Regions from separate parts of the Ruegeria sp. BHSC037 genome, predicted to be linked through region 1. Evidence: riboswitches for the same ligand, from Rfam matches in the RefSeq annotation. Region 1 holds a riboswitch; the other holds the start of a gene.
What was found. Region 1 has a riboswitch for cobalamin ahead of AC2FMN_RS14435 (DUF1636 family protein). Riboswitches for the same ligand answer to the same signal wherever they lie in the genome.

Region 1 (7,753 bases):
GTATCGACCGATAGTGGATGTTTCAGCGCCGTCAGGTTCGCCAGCCGCAACGAGGGCATCCGCCCCTCGGGCCCGCCGCCGCGATGCCAGCCGGCCGCGAAAGCACCCAGATCGCTATCCGAAAAGGACAACACCACCAGATCCGCCGGGCTCTGGCCCAGATCGGTCGGGGTCTCGGTTTCTTCGAGCCCGTGGCTTTCGCGGAAGACGACGTGCATCGGTGCTTACTCGGCGGCCTCGGTGACACCGGTCAGGATGCCGCGGATCGCGGCTTCGTCGATGTCGTCATGCTCGGCGATGACCACAAGGCGCGAGCGGCGCTCTTCGTCCGGTTTCCACGGGCGGTCATACTGGTGCCGGACCCGCGCGCCGACCGCCTGAACCAGCAGGCGCATCGGCTTGCCCTGAACGGCGGCATAGCCCTTGACCCGCAGGATGTTCAGCTCGTTCGCCAGACGTTCGATATTGGCGACCAACTGCGCCGGGTCGGTCTGTTCGGGCAGTTCGACCACGATGCTTTCGAAATCGTCATGTTCATGGTCGTCATGGCCATCGTGATGCGAGGGGCGGGCGTCCATGTCGTCCTCGGCCGCGGCGCCTAGCCCCAGCACCACGCGCACGTCTACCGCACCTTCGGCCACTTCGACCACGGGCAGGGGGCGGGGCGCCTCGGCGGCGATGATCTCGCGCGCTTTGGCCACGCCTTCGGGGCCGGCCAGGTCGGGCTTGGTCAGCAGGATGATGTCGGCGCACGAGATCTGGTCCTCGAACACCTCGGACAGGGGTGTTTCGTGGTCGATCGAGTCATCGGCCATGCGCTGGGCGTCCACCGCCGCGACATTCGGGGCAAAGCGGCCTGCGGCCACGGCCTCGGCATCGGCCAGGGCGATCACGCCGTCCACGGTGATCTTGGAACGGATATCGGGCCAGTCGAACGCCTTGAGCAGCGGTTTCGGCAAGGCCAGACCGCTGGTTTCGATCAGGATGTGATCAGGGCGCGGGTCCAGCGCCATCAGCGCCTCGATCGTGGGGATGAAGTCATCGGCCACGGTGCAGCAGATGCAGCCATTGGCCAGTTCCATGATGTTTTCCGCCGGGCATTCGGGGATGGCGCAGCTCTTCAGGATTTCGCCATCGACACCCACATCGCCGAATTCGTTGACCACCACGGCCAGGCGCTTGCCCTGCGGGTTCTGCATCAGGTGGCGGATCAGCGTGGTCTTGCCCGAGCCGAGAAAGCCGGTGATGACGGTGACGGGAAGTTTTTCGAGGGTGCTCATGCTCAGGCTCCAATCGGGGGAATGCGGGCGGCGCAGTTCTTGCGGAAATGTTCAGGGCGGTCACGCCATCTCACAAGGCCATCTTCGGTGGCCAGGTACTTGGTGGCGCCTTCGACGATGATTTCGACATGGTCGGATTCGTTCAGGTTCTCATAGACGAAGGTCCAGCGAGACGGCCCGCCTCGCAAAACGATCGAGCAGCCCTGATCGCAGTTTGACAGGCATTCGACCGGCTTCAGGTTGATGCCTTCGGGCAGGTCGGCTGCGGCCAGCGCCTTGTGCAGCAGCGTGCCGGGGCGCTGGGCGTCATCCTCGATGGGCAGCCCGCGTCGGCAGGTGGTGCAGACCAGCAGCTCGACTGGTGCGGTCTCGGTCACGTCTCTCATCCCCCCTCAATTGGTTGTCGGGGGACGGGGTATGCGCGGGCCACGTTGCCGACATGGGCCCGACACCGGAACACCCCGTCCGGTTTGTCTTCGGGCGTTGGCAGGTCTCCCGGCTTGCGGATGTCAGAGCGGTGCTCTGTCGGATGTCCCGCCTTCCCGGCCTGCGGCCAGTGGCATTTGGGCACCCTCTCCGGTCACGGTCGCGGGGGCGGCTGCGTTTGACGGAAAACCGCTGACGCATTCCCTTTTCATCTGCTTGCACAGACACCAACTCAAGCGACATGCGGCACGGGCAGGGGGGTTGTCAAGCGCGCGGGGCCAAGTGCCTTGCCTCGGATCGAAAAAGCGACTTGCCGGGATCAATCCGCGGCATCGCTGGCCAGGCAGTCGCGCAGCCAGGCCAGGAACAACTGGGCAGGGATGGACGGAGGCGCCGCGCTGACGCTGCGGATCAGGTAATGCGACTGGGCAAAGGGAATCGCCGGCCCCGCAATCCGGATCGGCGCACCCTGGGCGATGGCGTTGCGCGCGAACCGCTCCAGAACGGTGGCGTAGCCCGCGCCGGCCATCACCAGTTGCAGCGCCGTGACGGTCGTATCCGCCGAATGGCGCGCGGGGCGGTCGGGCAGGTCGATGCCCGTGGCCTCGAAGTACCGCGCCCAGTTGTCCTCGTACCCCAGAATGTGGATCAACGGGCCGTTTTGCAGGTCTGGCGCCGAGTCCTGCGCCCGGCAGACGGGCACCAGCCGTTCCGAGCACAGCCGGTCCGCCGCAACACCGGGCCAGTCGCCATAGCCCAGCCGGATTTCCACGTCTACATCCGCGGGCGCGGCCGAGTCGTTCCAGATATGCGAAACCAGCCGCACCGGGATCTCGGGGTGCTGGGCGCTGAACGCGGGCAGCTCGGCCGCGATCCAGTAGGTCATCGTCGATATCGCCGCCCGGATGGTCAGCGCCTGTCGCGAGGCGGGGCCGAACAAGCTGTTGGTGGACAGCGCGATATCCGACAGCGCCCGGCGCACGGTCAGCGCATAGGACTGGCCCAGCTCGGTCAGCGACAGGTGTCGCGCGTTGCGGGCAAAAAGCGGCTGCCCGAGGTCCGCCTCGAGCGAGCGGATATGCAGCGATACCGCCGTCTGGGTCAGGCCCAATTCTTGCGCGGCGGTGGTGAAATTCAGGTGGCGGGCGGCGGCCTCGAAGCTACGCAGCCACGCCGGATTGGGCAGGCGGTCCATTTAGCACCAAAATAATTTTTGTATAGATAGCTTTATTATTCGTTTCTTTTGTCGATGGGCAACGGAAATAATCGGGCCAACGAAAACGCGCCTGCGGGAGGGCAGAACATGAAGGTCGGGTTCATCGGTTTGGGCAATGTGGGGGGCAAGCTGTCGGGGTCGCTGCTGCGCAACGGTATCGACCTGACGGTGTACGACCTGAACCCCGATCTTGTGGCGGAATTCGCGGCCAAGGGGGCCAAGGCCGGCGAAAGCCCGGCCCAGATGATGCGCGATTGCGATGCGGTCATCACCTGCCTGCCGTCGCCCGCTGCCTCGGACGCGGTGATGCAGCAGATGCTGCCCGAGGTGAGCCAGGGCAAGATCTGGATGGAGATGTCCACCACCGATGAGGCCGAGGTCAAACGGCTTGGGGCCATGGTGATCGAACGCGGCGGCGCGGCGGTGGACTGCCCGGTTTCGGGCGGGTGCCACCGGGCGGCCACGGGCAATATCTCGATCTTCGCGGGCTGCGACCGGGCCACGTTCGAGCGGATTCTGCCGTTCCTGACGACGATGGGCCGGCGCATCCTGCATACCGGCGATCTGGGCACTGCCTCGGTTCTGAAGGTGTTGACCAACTATCTGGCCACAGCCAACCTGATCACCTGCGCCGAGGCGCTGGTGACCGCCAAGGCCGCCGGGATGGACCTGAACACCACCTACGAGGCGATCAAGATCTCGTCCGGTACGTCCTTCGTGCATGAGACCGAAAGCCAAGTGATCCTGAACGGCTCGCGCGACATTTCCTTCACCATGGACCTGGTGAAAAAGGATATCGGCCTGTTCCAGGAGGTCGCAGACCGCGCCGGCGTGCCGTTGGAGATGAACCCGTTGATGATCAAGATTTTCGACGACGCCATCGCCCGCTATGGCGCGCGCGAGCTGTCGCCCAACGTCATTCGACGGCTCGAGGATGCAACCGGGCTGAGCATTACCGCGCCCGGTTTTCCGGCCGAGATGCAGGATGATGAACCGGAAGAGCCGGGGTACGAGGTGATTCCGCAAGGCCGAAGCACGGTCTGAACCGACGGTCAGCAAAACGGCGGCCTTCGGGGGGCGTCTTGCGTGAAACCCAAGGTGGCGGTGTCCCCTTGCGCGGCCAAGAACAGTTCGAGCTGGATTTCGACCAATCGGAAGGCAGCGACGCGGAACCAAGTCGGAGCAGTGGAGGCGAGTACCGGAATCGAACCGGTGTACACGGATTTGCAATCCGCTGCGTCACCACTCCGCCAACTCGCCTTTTCAAGCAATATCAATTACTTGCCGTGGTGCAGCAGCGGTTCTAGCAGCTTTCCCGCGCGGCGTCCAGAGGGCGCGCAAAGAATCTGCACGGGAAATGGCCGTCACCGGTATTCGAGACGCAACGCCAATTGTCGCGGGCCGGAATTTGCGTGCAAGGGCCGTTGCCGGGGCGCGTGCATTGTGGCAAAAGCCATCCGAACCAGGGAAATGATTGAGCGGTCACATGACGGATTTCGCAGCCCGACGCCAAACGATGGTCGATACCCAGATTCGGCCGTCCGATGTCACAAAGTTTCCGATTATCGATGCCATGCTGAAAATCCGGCGGGAAGATTTCGTGCCGGATTCCCAGCGCGAGGTGGCCTATGTCGGCGATTTGATCGATCTGGGGGGCGGTCGGTGCCTGCTGGAGCCGCGGACCCTGGCCAAAATGCTGGACGCGCTGAATATTTCCAATGACGAGGTCGTGCTGGATATCGGTCCGGCCTATGGCTATTCGACGGCCGTCGCCGCGCGCATGGCGCAACTGGTGGTGGGCGTCGAGGAAGACGAGTCAACGGCCGCCGAGGCGCAGGCCAATCTCAGCCAGGCCGATATTGACAATGCGATCATCCATGTCGGCCCATTGGTGCAAGGGGCCGCCGAGCATGGCCCCTATGACGTGATCATGGTTCAGGGCGGGGTTGAACGGGTTCTGGACGCGTTGCTGGACCAGCTCAAGGAACATGGCCGCATTGCCTGCCTGTTCGTTGATGGCAATCTGGGCACCGTCCGGATCGGTCGCAAGGTCGGCGGGCGCGTGACTTGGCGCCACGCGTTCAATGCCGCGGCGCCGGTCTTGCCGGGATTTGCGAAAGAACGGGCATTTTCGCTATAGTTCGGAAACACTTTTCCGTTCCCTATTGATTAGTTGAGAATCTGGCCGCAAACTGTTCCGAAATCAGAACAAATTTTGGTTTACGGGGTTGGATTATGCGTGGGACATCAGCAGCGAAACTGATCAAGGGGTTGGTGTTTTCAGCCTGCCTTGCACTGAATGTAGCGTCCGAGCGGACGGCTTGGGCAGACAACCTGACCGATGCGTTCATCGGGGCCTACAACTCCAGCGGCCTGCTGGAGCAGAACCGCGCGCTTTTGCGGGCCGCTGATGAAGACGTCGCGATCGCGCTTTCGGCCCTGCGCCCGATCATCAACTGGACCGTTCGGGTCAGTCAGGATTACACCAAGAACCGGATCAGAACGACGGTAACATCGGTCGAACCCTCGCGATTCTTTTCGGGGATAACGCTCAGCCAACTGCTGTACGACGGCGGCGCATCCTTGCTGGGCAAGCAGTCGGCGCAGGAAACCGTTCTGGCCACCCGGCAGGCGCTGATCGATATCGAGCAGCAGGTGCTGTTCCGAGCCGCAACGGCCTATCTGGGTGTTTTGTTGGAAGAAGAGCGGGTCCGAATCCGGCAAAACAACGTAAACCTGTCGGGTGAGGAGCTTCGCGCGACCCAGGACCGCTTCGAGGTGGGTGAAGTGACCCGCACGGACGTGGCCCTGTCCGAGTCGCAACTGGCCAGCTCGCAGGCCGATCTTGCCGATGCGCGCGGCAACCTCAGCACGGCGCAGGCTGAATATGTCAATGCGGTGGGCAAGACTCCGGGTCGCACTGCGGGGCAGCCCAGTCTGCCGGCACTGCCGCGATCTGCGGACGAGGCTATCAGCCTGGCCATGCGGAACCACCCGGCCATTCTGTCCGCACAGCATCAGGTGCGCGCCCTCGATCTGGTGGTTCAGCAGCAACGCGCGGGTCTTGGCCCGAATGTCAGCCTGAATGCCGATGTCGGGATTACCGAGAGCTACGACAACGACGACTACACCAACGACGCGTCGATCTCTCTGAATCTGAACCAGCCCATCTATGCGGGCGGCCGTCTGGCGGCAAACGTTCGCCGCGCCATGGCGCAGCGGGATGCCGCGCGGGCCAATCTGCTGAACGTGCAGAAAGACATCACGCAGGGGGTGACCAACGCCTATGTCCGCTTCCAGACCGCGACGGCCAGCCTGCGCGCGTCCGAAGAGCGGGTCCGGGCCTCTCAGGTCGCCTTTGACGGCATCCGCGAAGAGGCCACCTTGGGCGCGCGCACCACGCTGGATGTTCTGACCGCACAGCAAGACCTGCTCGATGCGCAACTGGCCGAGATCGCATCGCGGACCGAACGCTCGCTGGCCGCCTACCAGTTGCTTCAGGCGCAGGGGCTTTTGACCGCTGAACGTCTTGGTTTGGCCGTCCAGATCTATGACCCGACGCTATACTACAACCTGGTCAAGAAAGCTCCGGCGCAGATCAGCAAGCAAAGCCGGGATCTGGATCGTGTGCTCAAGGCGTTGCGTCGCGAGTGATCGCGCGCACTATCTGTTGTTCCGCACCGATTGTTTGGTTACACTTGATCAAAAGGCCAGATCGGTAGAGAGCCATGTCGGATAGCAGTGTCACAGCAGGTGTCGAGGACGTTTTAGCGTCGATCAAGCGACTTGTCGGCGATCAGGGGCGCAAGGCTGAGCCAGGCGCCGGCTCCCGGCCGAAACCGGGGCGGCTGGTTTTGTCCCAGTCGCTGCGAGTCTCGGACGCACCCGATCCGCCTTCGCAGAGTGGGACCGGGTTGTCGAGCCTTGCACGGGACTTCTCGGTTGACGCCTTTCTGATGAAGGACGCCGAGTTCGCGAGCATTCATCCCGCAAACCAGAAGCCCGAGCCGATGGTTCTCAGTGCGTCCGACCGGGTCTATCCGACCGCCACCGAAACGACGGCAGAAAAGGCTGGCGCTCTGCCAAAAGAGAATCAGACCGGTCCACGGGATCTTGCCGGCAGTCTGAGTGCCAAGATTGAAGCCTTGGAGGCGGCAATCGCTCGGACAGAAGATCAATGGGAACCCGATGGAAACAGTGGCGACGAATATGCGGGAACCCGCACTCGGCGCATCCACTGGGATCTCGAAGCCGGCGGGGGCGCCACAACGGCAGCCGAGACCGAACGCGACGAGTCTTTGCAAGCGCAGCAGCCGCAGACGACTGCGCAATTCGTGCGGGATCGCGGGGCGGTCGAGCCCGTCGCGACCGATGCAGAGGCCACCGCGACGATGGAGGTCGATGAACTGAAGGCGTTGATCGCCCAGGTCGTGCGCGAAGAACTGCAAGGCGCACTGGGCGAGCGGATCACCCGAAACATTCGCAAGCTGGTCCGGCGCGAAATCAACCGCGCATTGGATGCAAGAGAGCTCGAGTAGTCCTTAGCCGCGCTGCGGTTTCGCCGCCAATGACAGCAGAAAATCCAGATCCATGTGCTCTTCAAGGTGATCGGCCAGGGCATCGAGGGTCTGTTCGACGCCGTCCTCATAGGCCAGGTCGGATTTGACGCCCAACTGCCGCAGATAGCGCGCCCGAAAGGCATCCGAGGAAAATACCCCATGCAGATAGCTGCCGCGGACCCGGTCGCTGGCGTTGGCTGCGCCTTCGGCACGGCCCTCGACCTCGAGCCAGGCGCGTGCGCAATCGGGGCCGTCGGTGCGCCCCATGTGGA
Region 2 (7,753 bases), on a different contig from region 1:
CCAATCGGATATGTCGGCGGCAAACAAGGGCGCGCCCGCGTCGGACTTCCCCATGAAAACGGGCTGTTCGACGGCACCCCCGGGGCCGCTCTGCACCAGAGCGTGGGTCATCGGCACCCAGGCCAGCTGATCCAGATCGCCGCCCTGCACCAAGATCTTGCCCCGCCACAGCAACAGGCAGCGCGACATCGGGTCCCTGCGGGCCGCCTCCAGTTCTTCGCCGTTGGCACGAATATCAGCGGCACGGTTCAGCCCCGATCCGCCGAATGTAACCTGCTCTGCCCGTTTCATGTCCATGCTCCTGCGATTGGCTCAAGGGCTGCCACGACTGTCGGCCCAGCGCAATGCCCAAGCCAAGGCCGCCGTTCGGCACCGCCTGCAAAAAAGACACATGGATGCCCGACAAATAAACGGATATTCTACCTTTCGGCGAACATGCATTTAAAACAACGCACAAAAGCAGAGCAGTTGAAAACAAAAACCTTGGCGCACCAAGCGCATGGCCAAGCGATCCAATCCGTCCTTCGCATCCTGGCGACGACGGACCTGCACATGAATCTGACCAGCTTCGACTATTACGCCGACCAGCCGGACCAGGCCATCGGGCTGACCCGCACGGCCAGCCTGATCCGCGTCGCCCGGCAAGAGGCCCGGCAGTCGGGCGCCGAAGTGCTGCTGTTCGACAACGGCGACGCGCTGCAAGGCACGTTGCTGGGTGATTGGGCCGCCGACCAGCCCGGCCCTCAGCATCCGCTGTTGTCGGCTTTCGAGAAACTGGGCTATGACGCAATCGCGCTTGGCAACCACGATTTCAGCTTCGGGCTGCCCGTTCTGGAAGCCATCGTCGAACACGCGCCGTTTCCGGTGCTGTGCGGCAATCTCCGGCGCATTGGACGGGCGCAGTCCTGGCAGCCCTGGGTCGTACTAACACGTCGGATGCGGGTTGGCGGCCAAGAGGTTCCGCTGCGCGTCGGCGTTTTTTCGATCCTGCCGCCGCAGACGGCCCGGTGGGAAGCGCACCATCTGGACGGGCAGGTCGAGGTCGCCGATTCGATTTCCACCGCCCGGACCTGCATTGCCGAACTGCGCGACCGCGGCTGTGACCTAGTGATTGCCCTTGCCCATTCCGGCCTTGGTGACGCCGAACCTGCCCCCATGTCCGAAAACGTGGTGATCCAGCTGGCGGCTCTGGCCGGCGTGGATGCCATCGTGGCCGGGCACACGCACATGCTGTTTCCCGCAGACGTCCCGGACCCGGTGGCCAGCATGGACCTGCAAAACGGTCTGATCCACGGCAAGCCCGTGGTCATGCCCGGAACCGCCGGAACGCATCTGGGCGTGATCGACCTGACGCTGGAGCGAGATGCGACAAGGTGGAAAATCGTCGCGAAATCCGGCCGACTTCGCTCTGTTCAGCCTGCGCAGCCGGATGCGGGGCCTGTGCCCGAAGACCCCGAGATGATGCAAGTGTTCCAAACCGGACACGCACGGACACGCCGCCGTGCGGCATCGCCGGTCGGGCGGACGGAGCAGGCCATGCACAGCTATTTCACTTTCTGCGGGCTGGATCGCGGCCTGACCTTGGTCGCCGCCGCCCAGGCCGCAGCGCTGCGGCCGGTTCTGAAAGAGTCGAAGTTGGAAAACCTTCCGCTGCTGTCGAGCGTAGCACCCTCCAAATTCGGGGGTCGGGCCGGGCCACGCCATTTCACCGATGTTCCGCGGGGCGACGTGTTCCTGCGCCACGTGTCGGATCTGCATGTGTTTCCCAATGAGTTGCGGGCGGTCGTCGTTACCGGTGCGCAGTTGCGGGATTGGCTGGAAATGTCGGCAGCAGTCTACCGGCAAATCGACGGCGCCCGCGAAGCAGACCTGATAGACCCGCAGGCGACCGGGCACAATTTTGACGTTCTGCACGGGGTGACATACGAAATCGATCCGTCATGCCCGCCGCGTTTCGACCTTGGCGGACACCGGACCGGTAACGAGAATGGGCGGATACGAAACCTTTGCCACCACGGCACCCCGGTCACGCCGGACCAGGCCTTTGTCGTGGCCGTCAACAACTATCGGGCCAATGGCGGTGGCAATTTCCCGATCCCGCGCGAATGTCCGGCGATCCAGTTGCCACGTATCAGCATCGGCACGGTCGTCCGGGATTACCTGTCCGGAGCGCTGGAACGCGATCCGCTCGAAGATGCCCCGGCCAGCTTTTCCCTGACCGGTTTCCACGGGCGTGCGGCCGTGCTGCGCACCGGACCGGGCGCCGCGAAATACCTGGATGAACTGGCCGCTTTCAACCCCGAGCCGCTTGGGTTGGACGATCAGGGCTTTCTCCGGATCCGGCTGTGGCCGTGACGGGTTGCCAAGCGGACCCGTGATGCCTATATCGGCGGTCGAGAGGTTGGCGCGGGCAAGCGCCTCGCCAACCTGGTCAGGTCCGGAAGGAAGCAGCCACAACGAGCCCCGCTTGGGTCGCTGTCCAACCTCTCACTTGTTGCCGCCATGGTACATAATTTTCCGAATATTCCCTGAAGCAGGGCCGCCGGGCCGATCGTCAGGCAACCAGCTGCGGCCAGATTGCGCGGCTGCGCCGGGCAAAGGCGCCGATATGGCCGACCTCGCGCAGGCCGAAGGCGGCCGGGGCCAACAAATGGCGCCGCGCCGCAGGCCCGTACAGCTCGGCCAGCCGCCAGACCGCCGGCGGCGGAACCGTCTGATCATCCTCCAGGGCGATGACGTCAACCGGGGCCGTCGTTCGGCCCCAGTCGACCTGGGGAAGCGTGTCGCCCAGTTCCGGCAGATAGCTGTCGGGTGACGTACACCACTTGCGCCACTGCCAATAGACACCGGATGGCAGATCGGACCCGAACCCAAGCATCCGCCCCGGCAGATAGCCCAGCAGACGCACCAGAGGCGGCACATGGCCATACCAGAACAGGGCCGCCAACCCCTTGTAGGGCCAGGGATGATCGGCCAGGGTCACCAGCCCCGAACACACGCAGATCATCCGGTCGATCCGTTCGATCCCGGGTTGAAGCGGCCCCAGCATCCCGCCGACCGAATGACCGATGACCCAAAGCCTGGCATCGGGATAGCGCCGCCGCATCTCGGCCTGCGCCGCCGGCATGTCCTTCAGCGCCCAATCGGCCATCGTGGCATCCGAGTCTTTCAGGCGCCGTTTCAAAGATGTCCCGAAATCGCGATAGTCATAGGTCAGGCAGGCCATGCCCCGCTCGGCGGCCAGCCAGCGCGCGAAATGCTGGTAATAGTCCCGCGGCACGCCCGTCGCCCCGTTCAGTACGACGGCGACGTCCGGCCGAGCCATTGGCGCATAAAGCCGCGCCGACAGGTTTGCCTCGCCCGCCGAAAACTCGAAATCTTCGGCGCTCACCGTCTGCTGCGAATCCAACATCCAAGCCTCCAAATGCTCTGGACCGATTGGTCTAATCATTTCATCTGGACCGATTGGTCCAGTCCTGTCAAGATGCGCGCAAGATGACCCAACGTCCGCAAAACACCCGCGATCGCCTGACCCAGACCGCCGCCCGACTGTTCCAGCGCTCGGGCTACAACGGTGTCGGCCTGACCGAGATTCTGACCGAGGCCCGCGCGCCCAAGGGCTCGCTGTATCACCATTTTCCAAAGGGAAAGCAGGATCTTGCCTTGGCCGCGGCCAGCTGGGCCTCGGACGGGATGCGCGACATGATCGCGGCGGCGTTCAACGACGCGCAGGATTTCCGCGCCGGGGTCAGCACCTTGTGCCACAAGATCGCGAAACTGTTCGACACCTCGCCCCAGTGGGAGACCTGCCCGATCGCCGCCACCCTGTTCGAAAGCCCCAACAACCGAACCTTCCGCGACCATGCCGACCGGCTGTACAAAAGCTGGATCGAGGATGTGCGCGGCCACGCGAAACGGTTGGGCGTCGCGCATCCTGACATGGCCGCAGACACCCTGTTCATCGTGATGCAGGGCGGCTGGCAACTGGCGCGCGCGCGTAGGGATTCGAATGTACTGCGCCGGTTGCCCGAGCATGTCCCTTGGGACCGGTTCCAACCGCGCGACTGAATGTGGCTTGACTCGGCCCGACCCTGACCGCTAGCGATTGGGTGATGGTTCCCGCGCCTTCGGCCGGGATGAAAAGGGAACACGGTGCGGTCCATCCGGGCCAATGCCGCGACTGCCCCCGCAACTGTAGGCGGAGAGCGATGCCGAGATACCACTGACCGCAAGGTTGGGAAGGTCGGCAAAGCAACGACCCGCAAGTCAGGAGACCTGCCATCAAACGTAAAACCGAAACTCGGACGGGGTGTCCGGGCAGGGTCTGGCCGTGAAACCGGCCGTCTGCTCCGCCCTGCCCAACGCGCGGAGGGCGCATCATGATCTGGAAGACCAACACACACGAATTTTCCGCAACCATCTGCCAACGCACGGGCAGGACCTGCCCTGCGCTGGCGCATCTGGCCCGGTCGGTCGCGCAGGCGGTTGCTGCGGCTGGCGCGGCAACCTCGCCCGAATTCCGGGTGGAAGGCACCAGCGAACTGGCCCATTGCACGCCGGGATGCCTCGCCCGCTTTGATGCCCGTGCCGACCTGATCCGGGTGTATTGCGGCGCACGCGCAGGGGCAGATACGCAAAGCCTGGACGCCTATGCCGACCTGATGTTCAATGATCTGGCCGATGCCTGCCCGGCGCAGGGGCTGGACACGTCACCCTGCGCGATGCTGCAGGCGGTCGCGCTGGATCCCACCACCCCGGCGGAACACGCCTTGCCGGCAGTCATCTGACGGTCAGTCCGGGGTAGCAACCCGAGCCGGCGCCACGGCCCAGAGCAACTGCGCCTCGGTTTCCACGGCGCAGGGGCGAACGGCCCGCAGGCGTTTGAGCGCCGGTTCCGGGGCTTCGCCACATTCGATCATCAGGCGCAGAACGGCCATGCCGGATCGTCCACAGCCCCCCCGGCAATGCACCAGAACTCGCCCGCCACCGCTCAGCGCATGGCGGGCGGCGGCGCTGACCGGCGGCCACTGGCCGTCAAATTCATCCCCCGGCGCCGAAAAATCGGCGACCGGCAGATGCGCCCAGCGGCTAGCACGCCCTTGGATGTCCGATCCGAAATCGCCCGCCCCCACGGCGACCATCTCGGCCAGAGTCGTCATCGAGATCACAAGACCCGGCGCCCAGCCCCCGATCAGGTCCAGGTCGCCGCAGTAGTCGCCGCCTCCGCCGGGTATCGAGGTCAGGGCAAGCGAACCGCCCCCGACCTGCAGGGCATGAACAACCAGATTGGACATCGAAACCACCCCTCGGGAAACGCATCACTGAAAACTATTGGTCCAGTATGGCCCAACCAGCGCCACCGCCAAAGCGAAAAACCTGCACCGGCGCTGTGGACGCGGGGCACCGGGAACTCTACCCTGCATCGTCAGTACGAATCCGTCAGAGCAGACATGACCACACAGTCCAGCCCCGCCTATCAGGTTCTCGCACGAAAATACCGCCCGGAAACCTTTGCCGACCTGGTCGGTCAGGATGCCATGGTGCGCACGCTGAAAAACGCGTTCGAGGCGGACCGGATCGCGCAGGCCTTCATCATGACCGGCATCCGCGGTACCGGCAAGACGACCACGGCGCGGATCATCGCCAAGGGCATGAACTGCATCGGCCCCGACGGCAATGGCGGCCCAACGACCGAACCCTGCGGCCAGTGCGAGCACTGCGTGGCCATAATGGAAGGCCGCCACGTGGACGTGCTGGAAATGGACGCCGCCAGCCGCACCGGCGTGGGCGATATCCGCGAGATCATCGACAGCGTGCGCTATCGCGCCGCCAGCGCGCGGTACAAGATCTACATCATCGACGAAGTCCACATGCTGTCGACCAGCGCGTTCAACGCGCTGCTGAAGACGCTGGAGGAACCGCCCGAGCATGTGAAGTTCATCTTTGCCACGACCGAGATCCGCAAGGTTCCGGTCACCGTGCTGTCGCGCTGCCAACGGTTCGACCTGCGCCGGATCGAGCCCGAAGTGATGATCGGCCTGCTGCGCAAGATCGCCACCGCCGAGGGCGCGGAAATCTCGGATGACGCGCTGGCTCTGATCACCCGCGCCGCCGAAGGCTCGGCCCGGGATGCGACCTCGCTGCTGGATCAGGCGATCAGCCATGGCGCCGGCGAAACCACCGCCGATCAGGTGCGCGCGATGCTGGGGCTGGCCGACCGGGGCCGCGTTCTTGACCTGATGGACATGATCCTGCGTGGCGATGCGGCCGGGGCCCTGACCGAACTGGGCGCGCAATATGCCGAGGGCGCCGACCCGCTGGCGGTGCTGCGCGATCTGGCCGAAATCACCCATTGGGTCTCGGTGGTGAAGATCACCCCCGACGCGGCAGAAGACCCGACCGTCTCGCCCGATGAACGCACCCGCGGCCAACAGATGGCCGAGGCGTTGCCGATGCGGGTGCTGACCCGGATGTGGCAGATGCTGCTTAAGGCGCTCGAGGAGGTCTCGGCCGCCCCCAACGCGATGATGGCCGCGGAAATGGCGGTGATCCGTCTGACCCATGTGGCCGATCTGCCCAGCCCGGAAGAGTTGATCAAGCGCCTTCAGGACAGCCCTCCGCCGCCCATCGGCGGGCCGGGGGGCGGCGTTCCGGTTGCCGGAAACAGCGCCCCGCCCGTGACCGCGACGGCCTCGGCCCATGCGCCAGCCCCGCGTGGCGTGGGCGGCGCGCCGACGGCGGCGTTGGCCCAGGATGTGCAGACCGCGCTGGCGCGTTATCCAACTTTCGAGCATGTGGTCGAACTGATCCGCGCCAACCGCGACGTAAAACTGCTGGTCGAGGTTGAAAACGGCGTCCGCCTCGTCTCGTACCAGCCGGGACGGATCGAATTCACGCCCACCGAAAAGGCCCCCACCGACCTGGCCGCGCGGCTCGGGTCCGCGCTGCAGCGCTGGACCGGCAATCGCTGGGCGGTCTCGATCGTCTCGGACGGGGACGCGCCCACCATCGCCGAACTGCGCGACGCGGCCGAGCTGGCGCTGAAGGCCAAGGCCGAAGAACACACTTTGGTTCAGGCGGTTCTGACACAATTCCCCAAGGCCCGCATCACCCGGATCGAAACCCCTCAGGACCGCGCGGCCAAGGTCGAAACCGAAGCCCTGCCCGAGGTCGAGGACGAATGGGATCCATTCGAGGAAGACTAATCACCCGTGCAGAAGGCGCGCTGCCCTTGTGAAGGACGCAGACGGCCCGTATTTAGGCCGCAATTCGAATGACAGGAGACATACAGATGCTCAAAGGACTCGGCGGTCTGGGCGACATGGCCAAGATGATGAAATCCGCGCAGGAACTGCAGACCAAGATGGCGCAGATGCAGGAAGATCTGAACACCATCATGGTCGTCGGCGAATCCGGCGCGGGCTTGGTCAAGGCCACGGCCTCGGCCAAGGGCGAGCTGAAAGGTCTGGACATCGACCCGTCGATCTTCAACAGCGACGACAAAGAAGTGGTCGAGGACCTGATCCTGGCCGCCATCAAGGATGCGCAGACCAAGGCGGCCGAGCGGTCGCAGGAAGAAATGACCAAGCTGACCGAAAGCATGGGTCTGCCGGCGGACATCAAGCTGCCGTTCTAATCTTCGCCCCTCAAACCCCCGCCGCCAAAGCCACGCAGGAAAGGCCATGAGTTCGAACAGTGACATCGACGCCCTGATCGACCTGATGGCCAAGCTGCCGGGGCTGGGGCCGCGCTC

Region 2: another riboswitch for cobalamin. It lies ahead of AC2FMN_RS15240 (hypothetical protein); the one in region 1 lies ahead of AC2FMN_RS14435 (DUF1636 family protein).

Annotation. Positions count from the first base shown of each region.
Region 1 covers NZ_JBXWRT010000014.1:89,580-97,332, reverse strand. The annotation lists gene cobN (cobaltochelatase subunit CobN) at 1-218, opposite strand, end outside; gene cobW (cobalamin biosynthesis protein CobW) at 225-1,280, opposite strand; gene AC2FMN_RS14435 (DUF1636 family protein) at 1,283-1,666, opposite strand; cobalamin riboswitch at 1,749-1,953, opposite strand; gene AC2FMN_RS14430 (LysR substrate-binding domain-containing protein) at 2,026-2,901, opposite strand; gene AC2FMN_RS14425 (NAD(P)-dependent oxidoreductase) at 3,010-3,966, shown strand; tRNA gene AC2FMN_RS14420 (tRNA-Cys) at 4,109-4,182, opposite strand; gene AC2FMN_RS14415 (protein-L-isoaspartate O-methyltransferase family protein) at 4,409-5,062, shown strand; gene AC2FMN_RS14410 (TolC family outer membrane protein) at 5,158-6,576, shown strand; gene AC2FMN_RS14405 (hypothetical protein) at 6,879-7,460, shown strand; gene AC2FMN_RS14400 (cobyric acid synthase) at 7,464-7,753, opposite strand, start outside.
Region 2 covers NZ_JBXWRT010000016.1:45,241-52,993, forward strand. The annotation lists gene nudC (NAD(+) diphosphatase) at 1-291, opposite strand, end outside; gene AC2FMN_RS15220 (bifunctional 2',3'-cyclic-nucleotide 2'-phosphodiesterase/3'-nucleotidase) at 436-2,355, shown strand; RNA gene ffs (signal recognition particle sRNA small type) at 2,396-2,492, shown strand; gene AC2FMN_RS15230 (alpha/beta hydrolase family protein) at 2,555-3,412, opposite strand; gene AC2FMN_RS15235 (TetR/AcrR family transcriptional regulator) at 3,496-4,068, shown strand; cobalamin riboswitch at 4,097-4,297, shown strand; gene AC2FMN_RS15240 (hypothetical protein) at 4,380-4,787, shown strand; gene AC2FMN_RS15245 (protein-tyrosine phosphatase family protein) at 4,791-5,294, opposite strand; gene AC2FMN_RS15250 (DNA polymerase III subunit gamma/tau) at 5,451-7,205, shown strand; gene AC2FMN_RS15255 (YbaB/EbfC family nucleoid-associated protein) at 7,292-7,636, shown strand; gene recR (recombination mediator RecR) at 7,683-7,753, shown strand, end outside.